DNA from 3 places in the Pseudoalteromonas sp. XMcav11-Q genome. Region 2 is predicted to be linked to each of the others. Evidence: predicted binding sites of a transcription regulator. Region 2 holds the regulator's gene; each other region holds the start of a gene.
The links. Region 2 encodes sigma-54, which starts transcription at its own class of promoters, with help from an activator protein. Its sites were predicted from a motif close to GTTGGCACGNNNNTNGNNT; they were not measured.
Positions count from the first base shown of each region.

Region 1 (5,632 bases), on a different contig from region 2:
TTTAACCATTGCAACTAACATAGCGACTTGGTCAAACTCAAGCTCGTCCACTGGTTTACCAAAATAAAAATCGGCCGCAAGCCCCATACCATGAACGCCTTGATTATAGGCTTGTCCCAAAAACACTTCGTTTAAATAGGCTTCAAGGATTTCATCTTTGCTATAACGGAAATCTAAAATCAATGCGATGAATGCTTCATTCACCTTGCGGATTAAGGTGCGATCTCTGGTGAGATAAAAGTTCTTTGCGAGCTGTTGCGTAAGCGTACTGCCACCTTGCACAGTTCGCCCCGCTTTGATGTTGGCATACAGCGCACGCAAAATAGACAGCGCAGAAACACCATGATGTTCGTAAAAGTCTCGATCTTCTACCACCAGCAGTGTTTCTTTTAAAATATTAGGGAATTTATCGAACGGAACAAACTCTCGGTCTTGGCGCGATTCATTGCCGATCCGAGCAATCTGCACCGGCTCTAAGCGAGCGCCGGCTAAGCGCCGACCTTGATTATCAACAATATTGGCAAGCTTTTTACCAGCAAAATTAAGCGTAAAAATACGCGCCACTTCTGGGCCATCGTAGAATTCGAACGCGCGACGATGGATGGTGATTGTGCGACCTTGAACGATATATTGACCGGTACGGCTGATACGATTTACACGAGAATAGTTAAGCCGCTTCAGCTCCCACAGCACTTCATCCTCATTAAGGAATTGATCGGGGAAAAACTGCATCGATCTGGCATAAACCTGAACGGGAAGTTCCCACTTATTGCCCTCAAACTGCCGGCTTATTTTGGCGTCTAAGTAGATGATATAGATTGCAACAAGGAATATCGCCGCAATAGTCCCTTTCCAAAAGAAAGACCACAACGTGCTCAGTACACGGCTTTTAACTCTTTGCATCTTAGAACCGTTTTGCTGGGTATTGTTTTTACGCGAAGTGTTCGCTTTGACGTTTGATTTGTTGGCAGGTTTTCGTTTCTTTTTATCCGTCATGACCCAAGTAAAACTAAAAAATGAATCGCAAGATGGTAGGGTAACCTAAATTAACAACTGCTGAAAGTAGAATAATATATATAAAGAAAAGTGAGCCCTGTTGGACTCACTTTGTTTAGACAACGAGAACTTTACAATATTGACTGAGAGCCAAATTGGTATTATTGTCCGCGAACTGTCACGAACTCGGGATAGGCATCTACGCCGCAATCATGTTGATCCATACCGCTTAGTTCTTCTTCTTCGCCAACGCGGATCCCCATGCTCGCTTTCAATACACTCCAGACAATATAAGAAGCAATGAAAACAAAACCTAAAATAGTGATAAGTCCCACAGCCTGACCTTGGAAAGTAGCGTCTGAGTTTGAAAATGGCACCATCATCACACCTAGCGCACCACATATACCGTGAACAGAGATAGCACCGACAGGATCATCAATTTTTGCCTTATCTAGTGCAACGATACTAAACACCACCAATGCACCGCCTATGGCACCGAGAATAAGCGCTAATACAGGTGTTGGAGAGGCAGGCTCAGCGGTAATAGTCACCAGACCTGCTAGCGCACCATTAAGTACCATAGTTAAATCCGCCTTGCCCCACATTAATTTACACACCAACAGTGCAGCAACCGCACCTGCCGCCGCCGCCGCATTGGTATTTAGCATGATTTGGCTGACCGCGATGGCATTTTCTTTGTCGGCAAGGAACAGTTGAGAGCCACCGTTAAAGCCAAACCATCCCATCCACAAAATAAAGGTGCCTAGTGTAGCCAGTGGCATGTTGGAACCAGGAATTGGGTAAATCTCACCATTTTTGCCATATTTTCCTTTGCGCGCACCAAGTAACAGAACACCCGCTAGTGCCGCAGCAGCACCGGCACCATGCACAATGGCTGAACCGGCAAAGTCAACAAAGCCAAGCTCAGATAAGAAACCACCGCCCCACGTCCAATAGCCTTCTAACGGGTAGATAAAACCAGTTAACACCACACAAAATGCTAAAAACGCCCACAATTTCATACGCTCGGCAACAGCGCCAGAGACAATTGACATAGCCGTTGCAACAAATACCACTTGGAAGAAAAAGTCGGATTGCAGTGCATGGTCGGCATCATCAGCTGCACTGCCAATGAGCGCACCGAGACTTGGTAAAACCCCACCTTCGGCATTATCGACATACATGATGTTGTAACCAATAAGCAGATACATAGTACAAGCAATGGCGTACAGTGCGACGTTCTTGGTAAGGATTTCAGTGGTATTTTTTGAGCGTACTAATCCCGCTTCAAGCATAGCGAATCCGGCAGCCATCCACATAACTAAGACACCAGAGATCAAAAAGTAAAAGGTATTTAATGAAAATTTTAGTTCTATTATTGTATTTTCCATTGTTCGGCTCCCCTTAAATGGCTTCTTCATCAAGTTCGCCGGTACGGATCCGAACAACTTGGTCTAAGTCGTAAACAAAGATTTTTCCGTCACCAATTTTTCCAGTGAACGCAGCCTTTGTAACCGTTTCCACAACGCGCTCGGCGTTTTCGCTTAATGTCGCAATTTCTATTTTTATTTTTGGAATGAAATCGACTTGATATTCTGCACCGCGATACAGTTCGGTATGACCGCGCTGACGTCCAAACCCTTTAACGTCAACAACCGTCATACCTTCAATCCCTAGATCGGCTAACGCTTCACGTACCTCATCAAGCTTAAATGGTTTTATTATTGCACTTATCATTTTCATGCTGAGTCCCCTTAGGACAGTTGATCCTGTTGTATGCAGTAATCCAACCTTTATGCCAAATTTTTTATTCCTTAATTAACAATGAATTAAAGTGAGAGGTGGAATTTCACGCATAAAAAATGCACCATCTAGGTGCATTGATATTAAGTCTGAACTGAATTGGTGCATAAACACCCAAATAACGAAAAGCTAATGCGCGATAACGCAATTTCGTTGTTTGTCCTTCGCTTTGTAGAGCGCCTTATCTGCCTTGCGCATTACTTCGCTTAAACTCTTTGATTGGCAAGCCGCGAGGCCAATACTGATGGTGCAATAATGCTTACCCTCAGGAATTTTGAATGCTTGCTGTGCAAGGCGCTCTCTAAAGTCTTCTAGCATGTGCTTTGCCATCTTCATATCTGAGCTTGGAATAAGCAAAGCAAACTCTTCCCCACCGATACGTGCGACAATGTAGTGACCAAATGCACTACGCAGTAAATCAGCAACTTGTTTAAGTACATCATCACCGCTTTCATGGCCATATTGATCATTAATAGACTTAAAGTGATCGAGGTCTAACAATGCCAATATATGCTGGCTCGGTTTGTTCTTGATTAAACGCTCTGCTTGCTGACAAAAATAGCGGCGGTTATAAAGCCCTGTTAAATAGTCTCGATGCGCATATTCTTTGATTTCTGCGATCAAATTGAGCTGTTCCATCGTCTGCATGATACGACAATGAAACTCTTCACTCATAAAAGGTTTTGCCAAAAAGTCATTGGCGCCGTATTTGATAAACTTTGCTGACAAACCATGACTTCCTGCGCCAGACAGACCAATAATCGCCAACTCATCTCGTCCACGACTATTACGAACGGATTTTACCAACTCAAAGCCATCCATCGTCGGCATCGCAAAGTCCGTCAGCAGTAGCTTAATTTCATGGTCAGATAGCAACATCTCCAATGCCTGTTCGCCATCTTGCGCCTCAAGCACTGTAAATAATTGCTTTTCAAGCATCTGCTTCATTACCGCTCGACTAATCACAGAATCATCGGCGATCAGCGCCTTGCAACCTTGGTTTCTCAATAGTCTAGATGCTAACTTGACCGCGTATAGGTATGAATCGCGGTTATCTTTAATCACATAATCCACCACACCCATTTCAAGCATTTGCTGGCGGCTATATTCATCTATTTTTGAGGTCAACACCACGGTGGGTATTTTGTGGCTAAGCGTGAGCTGCACGACCTCTGCGTCCATCGCATCGGGCAGCGTTAAATCTACCAGCGCCAATGTATATTGGTGCTGTGCTAAGAAGTCCTTACTTTCCTTGAGGGACCAAGCAAAATCGATTTCGACATCTAGATGCTGAGCAGCAAGGTGTCGCAATACCTGTTGTACGACTTTACTGTCTTCAACAATTAAAATTCTTTGCATGGATTGAGATCTCTTAAGTACAACGAGAAGCGCAGTGAAACAAGAATTTAATGAGGCTAAATACTTTATTACTACATAATTAAGTATTAAATATACGCGAATCTTGCACTAAAAAAAACCAAATCGGCTCAAATTCGTTACTTTTCGATAAACGAGGTTACAACAGCCTATTTTTCAAACCTGCCGTTTTTTTTGTTGAGTTTGTCTCAACGGCTTTGAATTTCAGATGAAATACTTCTTTAATGCAGACATACCTAATGCAATATCGAGGAAGCAATGAAAAAACTACTACCACTATTGCTCGTGAGTTGTGCCCTACTCTCAGCACCAAGCATAGCTGAAGAGCACAACCGCGCAATTGAGATAGATCATAAAATAACAACTGAGCATCGAGCCGAAATAAAAGGTGAACGTATTAACTACACCGCGACAACAGGCACGCAGCCGGTGTGGAATGAAAACGGCGACGCAGTTGCAACGTTGCATTACACCTACTACAAGCGCACAAAAATCAAAGATATGAGCAAACGTCCGCTGCTGATCTCATTTAACGGTGGTCCGGGCTCTGCTTCCGTGTGGATGCACATTGCCTATACAGGCCCAAGAGTATTAAAAATTGATGACGAAGGATATCCACTGCAACCTTACGGCTTGAAAGACAACCCATATTCAGTGCTAGATGTTGCCGATATTGTTTATGTAAACCCAGTCAACACAGGTTATTCTCGCGTACTCAAAAATGCTGAAGGTAAATATCCGAGTAAAGCCGAACAAACAAAGATGTTTTTTGGCGTCAACGCGGACGTGAAGTACTTAGCCGAATGGCTCAATACATTTATTCATCGCAATGAGCGTATGCTTTCTCCTAAGTACCTGATTGGTGAGAGCTACGGCACGACTCGAGTGTCAGGTCTTGCGCACGCGATGCAAAACAATCAGTGGCTTTATCTCAATGGCGTGGTGTTGGTATCTCCTACAGAAATCGGCATTAAACGAGAAGGTCCGGTTGAAGTGGCAAACCGTTTACCGTATTACGCTGCCGCCGCTTGGTACCACAAAGCGCTGTCTTCTGAATTGCAAAATAAAGATTTACTCGAAGTACTTGCAGAGGTTGAACAATATACGGTTGATCAGTATCTTCCCGCACTCGCCAAAGGCGCATTTATCAGTGCCCAAGAAAAGCAAAGTGTGACACAGGCCGTTGCTAAATATAGTGGCTTAAGCGAGCGCTTTGTAGCTCGAAACAACCTAGATATTCCTACTACGGCATTTTGGAAAGAGCTATTGCGTGAGCGTGGCTATACCCTAGGTCGGTTGGACTCACGCTATCTTGGTATTGATAAAAGAGACGCTGGTTCTCGCCCTGATTATTGGCCTGAGCTGACCTCTTGGTTGCACTCATTTACGCCAGCGATTAATCATTACTTCGCTACAGAACTCAACTATAAAACCGATGTAAAATATAATATGTTTG
Region 1 is NZ_JBECOX010000006.1:141,701-147,332, forward strand. Features, by position in the region: gene mrcB (penicillin-binding protein 1B) at 1-996, opposite strand, end outside; gene ABMY45_RS11830 (ammonium transporter) at 1,158-2,387, opposite strand; gene ABMY45_RS11835 (P-II family nitrogen regulator) at 2,401-2,739, opposite strand; gene ABMY45_RS11840 (diguanylate cyclase) at 2,929-4,158, opposite strand; gene ABMY45_RS11845 (carboxypeptidase) at 4,435-5,632, shown strand, end outside.
Region 1: ABMY45_RS11835 (P-II family nitrogen regulator) is a predicted target of sigma-54. The motif match lies at 2,781-2,799, and genes of this name have one in related genera.

Region 2 (5,632 bases):
ATTGTTTTACTGACGATTACTCGGATTCATTAAACTTATTTTCTATCAGTCCGCCAATGGCGTCTAGTGCATACTGAGCATCAGGACCTTCACAAATCACTCGGACTTCTTTCCCTTGGCTGCTTTCAAGTAACAACAGCGCTAGTACGCTGTCAGCAGCAGCACTTTTGTCTCCTTGATATAAGGTCACTTCGGCATCAAATTGGGTTGCTAATTGCGCAAGAACCGTCGCTGCTCGAGCGTGCAGGCCGAGTTTGTTTTGGATTAAAAACGTATCTTCTAACATTTAACCCTCTTGCTCTCGGTGACGAATTTTGACGTTGGGATGGGTTTTAGCAAAACGTTCACCAATGGTTTGCGCTAAGTATACCGAGCGATGTTGCCCACCTGTACATCCTATTGCGATCGTTAGATAACTGCGATTGTTACGCTCTAAGTGTGGTAACCAAGTTTGTACGAAGGTTTGGATCTGCCAAGTAAACTTTTGCACGATGCTGTGACTCGACAAATAGTCTTTGACTGGCTGATCTAAGCCAGTTAGCGGCTTAAGCTCAGGCTCCCAATGTGGGTTGGGTAAAAAGCGCGCATCAAAAACGTAATCCGCTTGTTTTGGGATGCCGTGTTTAAAGCCGAAAGATTCAAAGGTAATAATGAGTTGTTTGTCTTTTTTACCTAAGATTTTTTCGCGGATATCTTCTGCAAGTTGATGAACGCTCAGGCCTGTAGTATCAATGAGAAAATCGGCGCGAGTGATCAGCACGTCTAACAATTCCCGTTCTTTCTTTATCGCAACATCTAATGGAAGATTATGCAGTGAAAGAGGGTGCAAACGGCGTGTTTCTGAGAAGCGCTTTATCAGGGTTTGATCGTCACTGTCTAAATAAAACAGGGTAGGTTTGGCAAAGCCTGGTAAGTATTCAAGAATGTCATTAAACTCGTCCTGTTCTTTAGGTAAGTTTCTAACATCAATACTGACTGCAATTTTATTATAATTGTCCGAAACACTGCGGACTAAAGACGGCAGCAAATTGACCGGAATGTTATCCACACAATAGTAGCCTAAGTCTTCCAATACTCGAAGCGCTACAGATTTACCAGAGCCTGAGCGGCCACTGATAATGATAAGCTCGAGTCCTTTTTCGTCATCACTCATCAAGTTCACCTTGGATCACTGCATATAACTCATCATCACTTTTTGCTTGCCTAAGCATTTTGCAAAAAGACTTGTCTTTGAGTGTATCAGCAATCGCCGCTAAGGTCTTCAGGTGTTGTTGATTATCACCTTCAGGTACGATGAACGCGACAAAAATATCGACAGGCTGCTTATCTATGGCTTCAAACTGGATCCCTTGCTCGCTGACAAGCACCATTGCAAGGATTTTATCCAAACCTTCAAGTCGACCATGGGGAATGGCAATGCCTTTACCGATCCCTGTGCTGCCCAATTTCTCTCGCGCCATTAAGGCGTCCAAGATAGCATGCTGACTGGTATTTGGAATTTGGCTATGAGCCAGTTCGCTGATGTATTCTAAAATACGTTTTTTGCTATTAAAAAGGACCGCAGCTTTACTGCAGTCCTTGTTCACTAATTCACTTAATTTCATCTTAGTGTCGAGTGAGCTTCTCTTTGTGTTTAATAACTTGACGATCTAGCTTGTCGATAAGGCCATCAATTGCGGCATACATATCTTGATGCTCTGTTGATGCAAATAGCTCGCCGCCGTTTACGTGTAATGTTGCTTCTGCTTTTTGTACTAGTTTCTCGACATCAAGGATCACATGCACATTATTGATATGATCAAAGTGCCTTTCTAGCTTCGCAAACTTGTTGGTGACATAGTCTCTTAATGAGTCAGTAATTTCTACATGGCGACCAGTTAGATTTAGTTGCATAAGCATTTTTCCTTCTTGGGTTTTACGTCTTATATCAAGCTTTTACGCTGATTTGACGGTGGAATGGCTAGGGATTCACGATATTTTGCAATCGTACGTCTCGCTACCTTAATTCCTTGCTCAGCTAAGATATCTGCAATTTTGCTGTCACTCAATGGCTTCGCGGTATTCTCTGCAGCTATCAGCTTTTTGATAAGTGCTCTAATTGCTGTAGAAGAGCACTCACCTCCATTTTCCGTACTTACATGGCTAGAGAAGAAATACTTCAGCTCAAATATTCCCCGAGGTGTATGCATGTATTTTTGTGTTGTCACACGGGAAATTGTGGACTCATGCATCTCAACCATTTCAGCAACATCATTTAGCACCATAGGGCGCATTGCTTCGGGGCCATGTTCAAAGAATGCCTGTTGTTGTTGCACAATGCAATTGGTAACTTTTAATAAAGTATCATTTCGGCTTTCTAAGCTTTTAATAAACCACTTTGCTTCTTGTAAATGTGAGCGAATAAACTGACTATCCGTACTGGATTTCGCCGTTCTAGACATCGCAGCGTAATGGTCATTTACTCTTATTTTAGGCATAGCATCAGGATTTAGCTCTACGACCCAACGACCTTTTACTTTTTTCACCGATACGTCAGGGATCACATATTCAGGCTCTTCATGAATAATGCTTGCCGCAGGCTTTGGGTTAAGGCTATGTATTAACGTCATGACCTCTTTGAGATCGGCTTCTTTAAGGCGCGTTTTCTTAGCCAAAGTTCGATAGTCACGGCTGGCAAGCAAGTCGATATGCTCTGTCAGGATCATTTTTGTTTCGGCAATCCATGGGGTATCTGGGGCGAATTGGTTTAGCTGAATGCATAAGCATTCTTGTAAACTACGCGCTGCGATACCGACAGGGTCAAAAAGCTGAATGCGTTTGAGTACGGCTTCGACTTCATCTAGCTCAATAGGCTCTTCGCTATTCTCGTCATTAATGCTTTCTAAAATGTCTTCGCAAGACAGTGTTAGAATGCCTGACAGGTCGACAGCTTCAATAATCGCAATCGCAATAGCTCTATCTGTTGGACTAAATGGTGTCAGTTCGAGTTGCCACATGAGATAATCGTGGAGAGATTCAGAGGTTTCCCCTTGATAAACATTATCGTCATCGGGAAGTGGACCTGAGCTTGCAGCAGGCGCTGCACTCATATACTCGTCCCAAGTGACATCCATGGCAAGGTCATCGCTCACAGTGTCTTTGCTCATGGCGGTATCTGAGTCTATCTCATAGTCACTAACCTGCGTTTCATCGGCTGAATCTTGATTGTCGTCAGCACGGCTCTTTTCTTGGCTGTGTTGGTCAGCGTTTTCGCCGTCAGTATTATCACCTTCTTCCACTTCCAACAATGGATTGCTGTCTAATGCTTCTTGTATTTCTTGTTGCAGATCCAATGTACTAAGCTGCAGCAAGCGAATGGCTTGTTGCAGTTGCGGAGTCATTGTAAGTTGCTGCCCCATGCGCAGCTGTAATGATTGCCTCATGTATCTCTAACAATCCTTTTTAACAGTTATTAATACTACGTCTTAACTATAGCTTGAATTGTTCGCCTAGGTAGACATCTCTTACGGTTTGATCTGCCAAAACATGTTCTGGCGTGCCTGCAGCGATTAACTCACCATGTGAAACGATGTAGGCTTTTTCACATACGTCCAGTGTTTCTCTAACGTTATGATCGGTGATAAGCACACCGATACCACGGTTTTTTAGGTGCTCTATGATTGTCTTTATATCTAACACCGAAATAGGATCAACACCAGCAAAAGGTTCATCTAACAGGATAAACTTAGGGTTTGCGGCTAAAGCGCGAGCAATTTCGACTCGTCTTCTTTCGCCTCCCGACAATGCCATGCCCTGTGAGTCGCGAATGTGTTGAATATTAAACTCATCCAGTAACTCGTTTAGTTCAGCTTCTCTTTCAACTTTAGATAAGTCTTTTCGAGTTTCTAAAATCGCCATCAAATTTTGATAGACCGTGAGTTTTCTAAAGATTGAAGACTCTTGCGGTAGATAGCCAATACCAAGTCGTGCGCGGCTGTGCATCGGTAACAAAGTGATATCTTCGTCATCAATCTGAATATAGCCTTTGTCGCTTGGTACTAACCCTACAATCATGTAGAACGTAGTGGTTTTACCTGCACCATTTGGTCCTAATAAGCCTACAATACTGCCAGCCTGAACACTTAAACCAACATTTTTGACGACCTGACGACCTTTATAACTCTTTGCTAGACCAGTTGCTTTGAGCTCGCTCATTAATTGTTACCTTCTTCCTGCGCTTTTTTCTCTTTAGCGTCTTTTTTGTCATCAACAGGAACAAGGATGGTTCTTACTCGAGAGTCTTCTTGGTCTGAGCGCTCAGCGCTGATCAATTGCTTTTCAATGTCATAGGTGATGACTTGAGCATTGATTTTTTGCCCAGTTTGATTGATTTCAGCATCACCAGAAATCACTAGGGTTCCCTTCGCTACGTCGTAACGGATTTCATTTGCTTTGGCTTCTAGCAAGTTGCCATCGGGTTGACGTTCGCTAAAAGTGGCAGGGCTGCCAGTTGCCACAAGCAGTTGCTTGTTAATGCCGAGCTCCGCGCGGCGGTGGACCTCTAGGCGATCGGCATTTATCTTTCTGTTGCCATGAATAATAACAACATTCTGTTCAAAAATACCGATGTTGCTTTGCAGTTGAGCTTGCTGACGGCCAGCATCAATAATGACTTCATTTTGTTCTGCAGCAATTGCTAGAGTAGAACTTGCAAGCAAGCCGATGAAAACTAGTTTGTTAATGATTTTACTGGTCATAATAAATTGTCTTTGTGTGGTTGATGAGTTCGATCACTTGCTTTTGTAGATCCGCATGCAGTCCTTTACCTGTGATCCTAAGACTAGGACCGTTGATAACGACAGGGTGTTCCGACTTCATCAATTTTTGCTTAATTTCAACTCTTACATTATCGGCATTGATATCCGTGATCATGGCGTTAGGCGTTAAATTCTTTGCCAACACATTGCCCTCTAATATCAAGGTGTTGTTTTCGTATAGGGTTGCTTCTAATGCGCTTATTTGCCAATTCTGTTCACCGTTATATAAGGTGAAAATGGGCTTTTCAAAGTGACTAAAGCCAAGATCTTGATACAACTCCATCTTATCAGCAGTTACCTGATAGTTTAATAAGCCATTTTCACTATAGGTCGTTTGCTGAAGCGTGGTTGCAACATAATCGGGTTTAGCTAACGGTTCATCTTCTTTTGCTGGATCCGCCTCTGATGGATTAAACATGGGCGACCACATCCATACCATTAAAGAAGCGAAAACAATGAGTAAGATGACACGTAATACGGTCATGTACTTGATCCTTTGGAAGTCAATAAGTGATTTTGGCTGAGCATTAGAAGATCAGTTAGTTCTCTCACGGCACCAAAGCCACCTAGCATCAAGGTCGTGTAATGGGCGATATGTTTAACAAGAGGATGTGCATCATTGACGGCAACGGCAAAACCAACTCGTTCCATTACGGGTAGATCTGGGCCATCATCACCAATATATGCAATTTCGTCATCATTAAGGTTGAGCTTAGTCTTCAGTTCATCATATGCCACTAACTTGTTTTCTTGACCTTGGTAAATATAAGTTACATTTAAACTAGTCATGCGTTGCTGAACTATTTGTGAATGTCTACCTGTGATAACGGCGACTT
Region 2 is NZ_JBECOX010000003.1:393,769-399,400, reverse strand. Features, by position in the region: gene ABMY45_RS07445 (HPr family phosphocarrier protein) at 17-286, opposite strand; gene rapZ (RNase adapter RapZ) at 287-1,153, opposite strand; gene ptsN (PTS IIA-like nitrogen regulatory protein PtsN) at 1,146-1,604, opposite strand; gene hpf (ribosome hibernation promoting factor) at 1,606-1,893, opposite strand; gene ABMY45_RS07425 (RNA polymerase factor sigma-54) at 1,923-3,422, opposite strand; gene lptB (LPS export ABC transporter ATP-binding protein) at 3,469-4,194, opposite strand; gene lptA (lipopolysaccharide transport periplasmic protein LptA) at 4,194-4,736, opposite strand; gene lptC (LPS export ABC transporter periplasmic protein LptC) at 4,726-5,280, opposite strand; gene kdsC (3-deoxy-manno-octulosonate-8-phosphatase KdsC) at 5,277-5,632, opposite strand, start outside.

Region 3 (5,632 bases), on a different contig from region 2:
GTAAAACAGCGACACAAACTCGTTGATGCTGCCAAGTTGGTATTCAATGGCAAGCCATGTTGATCCCCAAATCAACACAGTGATGGCGTAAAGAAATAGATTTTTCATGATCGGCTCTAGATTCAAACAGCAGTGGAAGTCTGTAGTTTACGCTGTTATTCTGTATAAGCTATATACAGAATTTGCTAATTTATACCTATACAGATGATTGCTTATGAGTACCGTTATTCAACGCCAACACTCCGCCTTTCTCTATCAGCAGGTGATCCAAATGATCTTGTCGATGGCAGAACAAGAGTCTATTTTACCGGGCGAAAAGCTTCCCTCATTGCGTGTTATGGCGCAAAACTTAAATGTCAGTATCCCAACGGTAAAGCAGGCCTATCAAGCACTTGAAGATCAAGGAAAAGTCATTGCCAAAGAGAAGTCCGGCTACTTTTTATGTCACAGAGCTTCGCACAACGACTCACCGAAGCGTGCACGATTGCCCGCCAAACCTGTAGTGGTGAACAAGCAGGCGTTGATTGAACAAGTGTATAAGGGGATCCATCAGCCACATGCAATCCCCTTAGGTATCGCTAACCCCATTGCCATTGCTGGTACTGAGCAGGTTCTTGCCAAAATTATGCGCCGCGCAATGAAAGAAGCAGGGAACGAACTCATTAATTATGGCCCTATGGACGGTTTAGATAGCTTAAAAAAGCAAATCGTGCGGCGTTATTTGGATATGGGTTTAGCAATAGACATGGATGAAGTGGTGATCACCAATGGCGCGCAAGAAGCATTGGCGATTGCGTTACAAGCGGTAACCAAGCCCGGAGACGTGATAGCGATTGAATCTCCCTGTTATTTTGGCATTGTTGAGCTGGCTGAAAACTTAGGGTTAAAGGCCATTGAAATACCTGTTTGCCCAGATGATGGCATTTGGCTGAGCGACCTTGAACGGGCACTTGAAAAGCATGATATTCGAGCGTGTGTGTTTTCTACCAGTATTAGTAACCCGCTTGGTAGTTTTATGCCTGATACGAGACGTGCGCAGCTGGTGGCGCTATTAGAGCAACGTGACGTGGTGTTGATAGAAGACGATGTGTATGGCGATTTATATTTTACCGAGCAGCGTGGCATTCCGGCACAAGCATTTAGCCAAAAGGGCTTAGTGATCACATGTGCGTCATTTTCAAAAACCGCAGCGCCTAGCTATCGGGTGGGTTGGATGGTCGCCAGTCAATTTAGTGCAAAAGCAAAGCGCATAAAACGTGCGTTGAGTTGCTCATCATCTTTAATGAATCAATGGGCACTGGCGGATTTTCTCAGCTCCGGAGGCTACGAGCGCCATTTAAAGTTGGTCCGTAAACGGTTAATTGAGAATCGAGACCGTATGATCCAAGCGGTGAATGTTGCATTTGGTAGTGAGGTAAGAGTCAGTCGCCCGCAAGGCGGTTGTGTGCTGTGGTTAGACTTAGGTAAGCACGTCGATGGTGCCTTGTTGTTCCAAAAAGCCCTGGAGTGTGGGATCAGTATTACGCCTGGTACGCTATTTAGTGCCAGCAAAAAGTATCAAAATTGTATACGTATCAGTTATGGCTTGCCGTGGGATGCGTCGGTAGAGCAAGCGATTAAAACGCTGGGGGAGCTGGCTGATGCGCAAAGGAAAGGGTTGGCATAACGTACCCTTAATTAAATGTAAGTTATGCCAACGTCAGATTATTTAAATTTAAACAGTTGGTACTCTGACATGGCGGGGATAGACTTTGCGACAATGGCTTCGTTTTTCGCGATTTGCTCAAAGTCGCCACACAGTGCGTCGGCTTTTTTCTCAATAGATTCTGCCTGTTGTTCAACTTTGGTTTCGATTTGTGTTGCGAAGTTTTCCATACGTTGTTCAAAGCTGCTCATATCACCGTTTGCATCTGACATTTCGTTGCCAATCGCAACCAGTAAGCTACCTATCGATTGCATCATGGCACCTTGTACTGCGGTCTCGATTTTTTCTTCAAACTGATTATCAAAATTTTGGCCAAACTCATCAAAGGTTTGCTTGCCCATCACAAACGCACCTTGCTGATAAAACGTATTTTGCACTTCTGTTTCAAGATCATCGATCACAGCATGGATGCTATCTAAACTGGTTAAATTAAAGGTGTGTGCCACTTCATTAAGGGCGACGCCCGCTAGTTTTATGCCTTCAAAAGCAATATCAGCCACTTGTGGTAGGCGGCCTCTTAGTTCATCACCATATTGCGTGAGCATCTTTTTTTGCTGTGTATTAAGTGCGAGGCGCTCGCCATTGAGTGTCAGTTCGCCAAGGTTGTTGATCTCAGCTGTTTTGTTTTTGGCCGTTGTGATCACCAAGTTATCAGGTGTGATCCTAACGTCATTCTGAAATTCTACTTCACAATTGTCACCGCTAAACGTGATGTTATTTTTTTCGTGTGCAGCGACGGTGGTTGTCATCATTGTTGCTGCTGTTAGTAGTAAAATTTTATTCATGGTCGATCCTTATTGGCTCAGTTTCATGATTGTTGTTACAAGAACAGTGCCAAATATAAACCCAAGTAAAATCAATATATTGTGTTATATTGTTGAAAGTTAATGTGCTCTAAAAGTGATGAAATTGACTAAAATATAGTTGTTTTTGTCAAAATGAATTAGGCGATAAAAAATTTTTATTGTAAGGATAAGAAACTCTCACTTTTCAGAATGACAATTTAGCGCTAAATAGTGATCTTGAGAGACGGCTCTCATTTTATTAATGACTATTTTATTTTGGAGTTAGTTGTGGGTAAGACATTCTCTTACGATGCGCTTGATGATGATTTTGCAGACGATGAATTTGAAAAGTTGGGTCGTAACCAACATGACAAGCAAAAGCGTAAAGTCAAAAGAAAGCTAGACGACTACTTAGAGCAAAAACGCCTACGTAGAAATCTAGGCGATGATGATTTCGACTATATTGATGACTGATCATTAAACGTCATCTACGAGTCTAGCACTGACAGTAATTCAATTTGGCTGTGTGATTAAGCAGGGCTGTGGGTTACTCAATGCGATGTCTGAGTTATTGTGTCGTTGGTGATAGCCAAGCAAGTGACGAGATATTCAGATAGTAAGCAGCCGCAAATATGCGGCTGTTTTGTTTTGATTAATCTTTAAAAGATTTATGGCAGTCTTTACAGCCTTTTGCCCAATCTTTAAATGCAGAAGCAATCAGCTTTTTGTCGCCAGAGTCAGCTGCAACAGCCAGTGCTTGAGCATACTCGGCAAATTGCTTGGCTTTACCATCGAACTCAGTTCTGTTTGACCAAACGGCTGGTAGGGCATCAGTATTGCCTTTGTTAGAACCGTCGATAAATGCTTCCCAAGGCATTTGCGATAATTGCGCAGCGTTGTGAGCACGTTGCTTAAATACTTCAGCATCAAATGGTACTTTGCCTTTTAGCATGTCGCCCATATTACCAATCTGGAAACGGATCAATTGGAAAGACGCTTGGCGGTATTCAATTGCATCTTCAGCCGATTCAAACATAGTGTTAGCTTGCGCTGTTGCTGCAAGACAGCTAAATAGTGTGACGGTAAGTAGTTTCTTCATAGTAAACCCCTAATATTTTTCCCTATTTTCAATGTGAATTACAAATATAATCAAACAATTGCGATAAGTGCCCTGTGACGGAGGCAACTAGTTTTAAATAATCAACTCTCGATGTCTTTGAATATCATGCCTCTGCGCATACTGCGGGTGGCTAAAAAGATTTCTCCCAGCAAAGAGACAAATGCGCCAATAAGCAGCACCATAGCGGCGATAAAACAAGACGATAACGTAATGCCCAATGGCATACTGTACAAGTGTGACATGAACAGCAGCATAACCACTGCACACACAAGCAACGCACTGAGTACACTCATGCTAAATGCAACGTGAATAAAACGAGACCGTTTTAACAGTGCGCGCATTTCACGGCTAAAGTGCATTTTGAGTTCTTCATCTTGCGTGGTATTAATCTTGCGATCGAGTAAACGCGCCCTATCCGTGATCCGTGCTAAGCGGTTTGATAGTACCCCTAAGGTCGCAGCAATACCCGTAATTAAAAATACAGGGGCAACGGCGGTTTGGATAACTTTGGCCATCGTGAGAATGCTAACGACCTCTGGATTCATATAGTTACCTCGTTAATTCCAGTTTAGTTTTGATAAGGTGTTGGGTTGCTCACCGATGAGGGTTTGCATCACTCGGTTGCGTTCATCAAGCAAGATGACTCTAGGAATGCCTTTGTTGGCATACGTGTTGTAGATATCTCGATTGGGATCGGCAACAAAATGGATGGGCAATTGCATGGTTTCGTTGAATTGCTCAAGTGTAGTGTTAGTTTCTTCTCGGCCAATAGCAACGATGGTTAACTCGGCCTGGGTGAGTAATTCAGATTGTTTTAGTTCACTCAATAAACGCTGCGAATCAGAGCACCAAGTCGCGAATAAAATCACCAGCTTTTTGTGATTAGCATCGAACCTAACAGCTTGGTTTTTGATATCCGTCAATTGCAAATGTTTAAAGGAGTCGCCGGTGTAGATATAGGTCTGATAGCCATCGTCTGCCTGTGGTAGCGCTTTGTTTGAGGCCTTGCAGTCACTAAATCCGGTGGTGAGAACGGTACTAAGTAGTAACATTTTTATTGTTGTTTTCATGTCTATTCCTTGTTTCCGTGTCTGTGTTTTTGAAGTCTTGCGCGCATTTCAGTATATTGCCCCACTTAGATGATTTCTTAAAGTCCAATTTCTTATAGCCGTTGATATGATTTACCTTTCTTTATTTGGGCTTGCTTTTATTGCCGCAACACTATTACCTGCGTCGTCGGAGCTGGCGCTGAGTGGGCTCGTTGTGAAACAACAAGGCGAACTGGTTTGGTTATGGCTGGCTGCGACAATGGGTAATTTACTTGGTAGCTGTGTGAACTACTATCTTGGTTGGTTTATCGCTAAGTGGCGAGATAAGCGCTGGTTTCCGGTTTCTCAACAGCAATATGATAAGGCTTGTGGGCTATTTAATCGTTACGGTAAGTTTTCATTGCTATTTGCTTGGCTACCCATAGTCGGAGATCCTTTGACTGTGGTAGCGGGGTCTTTACGAACCTCTTTTGGGTGGTTTTTTGTGTTAGTCGCGCTCGGTAAAGGCGCTCGTTATGCACTGGTGATTTACCTTGCCTTACAGGTGATTTCTTAACACCAGAAGGCAAGGAAGTGAATATCAGGGTCTTATCGCTTAGCTTCTATACCAATCAAGCGTGAGTGACACTGAGTCAGCAAACCGTAAAGCGTGCGGTTTATCTACGGTGACTTTTGCATATGTCACGTCTTGATGTTGATGACATTCAGCGAGTATGTCGGCCACTAATTTCTCAAGTAACAAAAAATGCCCTTCTTCTACCAGTGTGATGACAGCTTTGGTCACGGTTTTGTAGTTAAGCGCGTGAGCCACGTTATCATGATCTAAACATGCCGTATCCGCTGGGTAGTGAATTTCAATATTGATCACGACATCTTGCTTTTTCTCCCGCTCCTCGGGATTAAAACCAATAAAGGTACGTAGCCTTAAATTCGTCACCTTAATAATGGCATTCGACATAGCGTGCTTATCCTT
Region 3 is NZ_JBECOX010000020.1:48,878-54,509, reverse strand. Features, by position in the region: gene ABMY45_RS21820 (DMT family transporter) at 1-108, opposite strand, end outside; gene ABMY45_RS21815 (PLP-dependent aminotransferase family protein) at 215-1,666, shown strand; gene ABMY45_RS21810 (YggN family protein) at 1,705-2,490, opposite strand; gene ABMY45_RS21805 (hypothetical protein) at 2,779-2,964, shown strand; gene ABMY45_RS21800 (cytochrome c) at 3,143-3,589, opposite strand; gene ABMY45_RS21795 (DUF2721 domain-containing protein) at 3,691-4,155, opposite strand; gene ABMY45_RS21790 (thioredoxin-like domain-containing protein) at 4,168-4,680, opposite strand; gene ABMY45_RS21785 (YqaA family protein) at 4,787-5,215, shown strand; gene folX (dihydroneopterin triphosphate 2'-epimerase) at 5,255-5,617, opposite strand; gene folE (GTP cyclohydrolase I FolE) at 5,625-5,632, opposite strand, start outside.
Region 3: ABMY45_RS21810 (YggN family protein) is a predicted target of sigma-54. The motif match lies at 2,526-2,544, and genes of this name have one in related genera.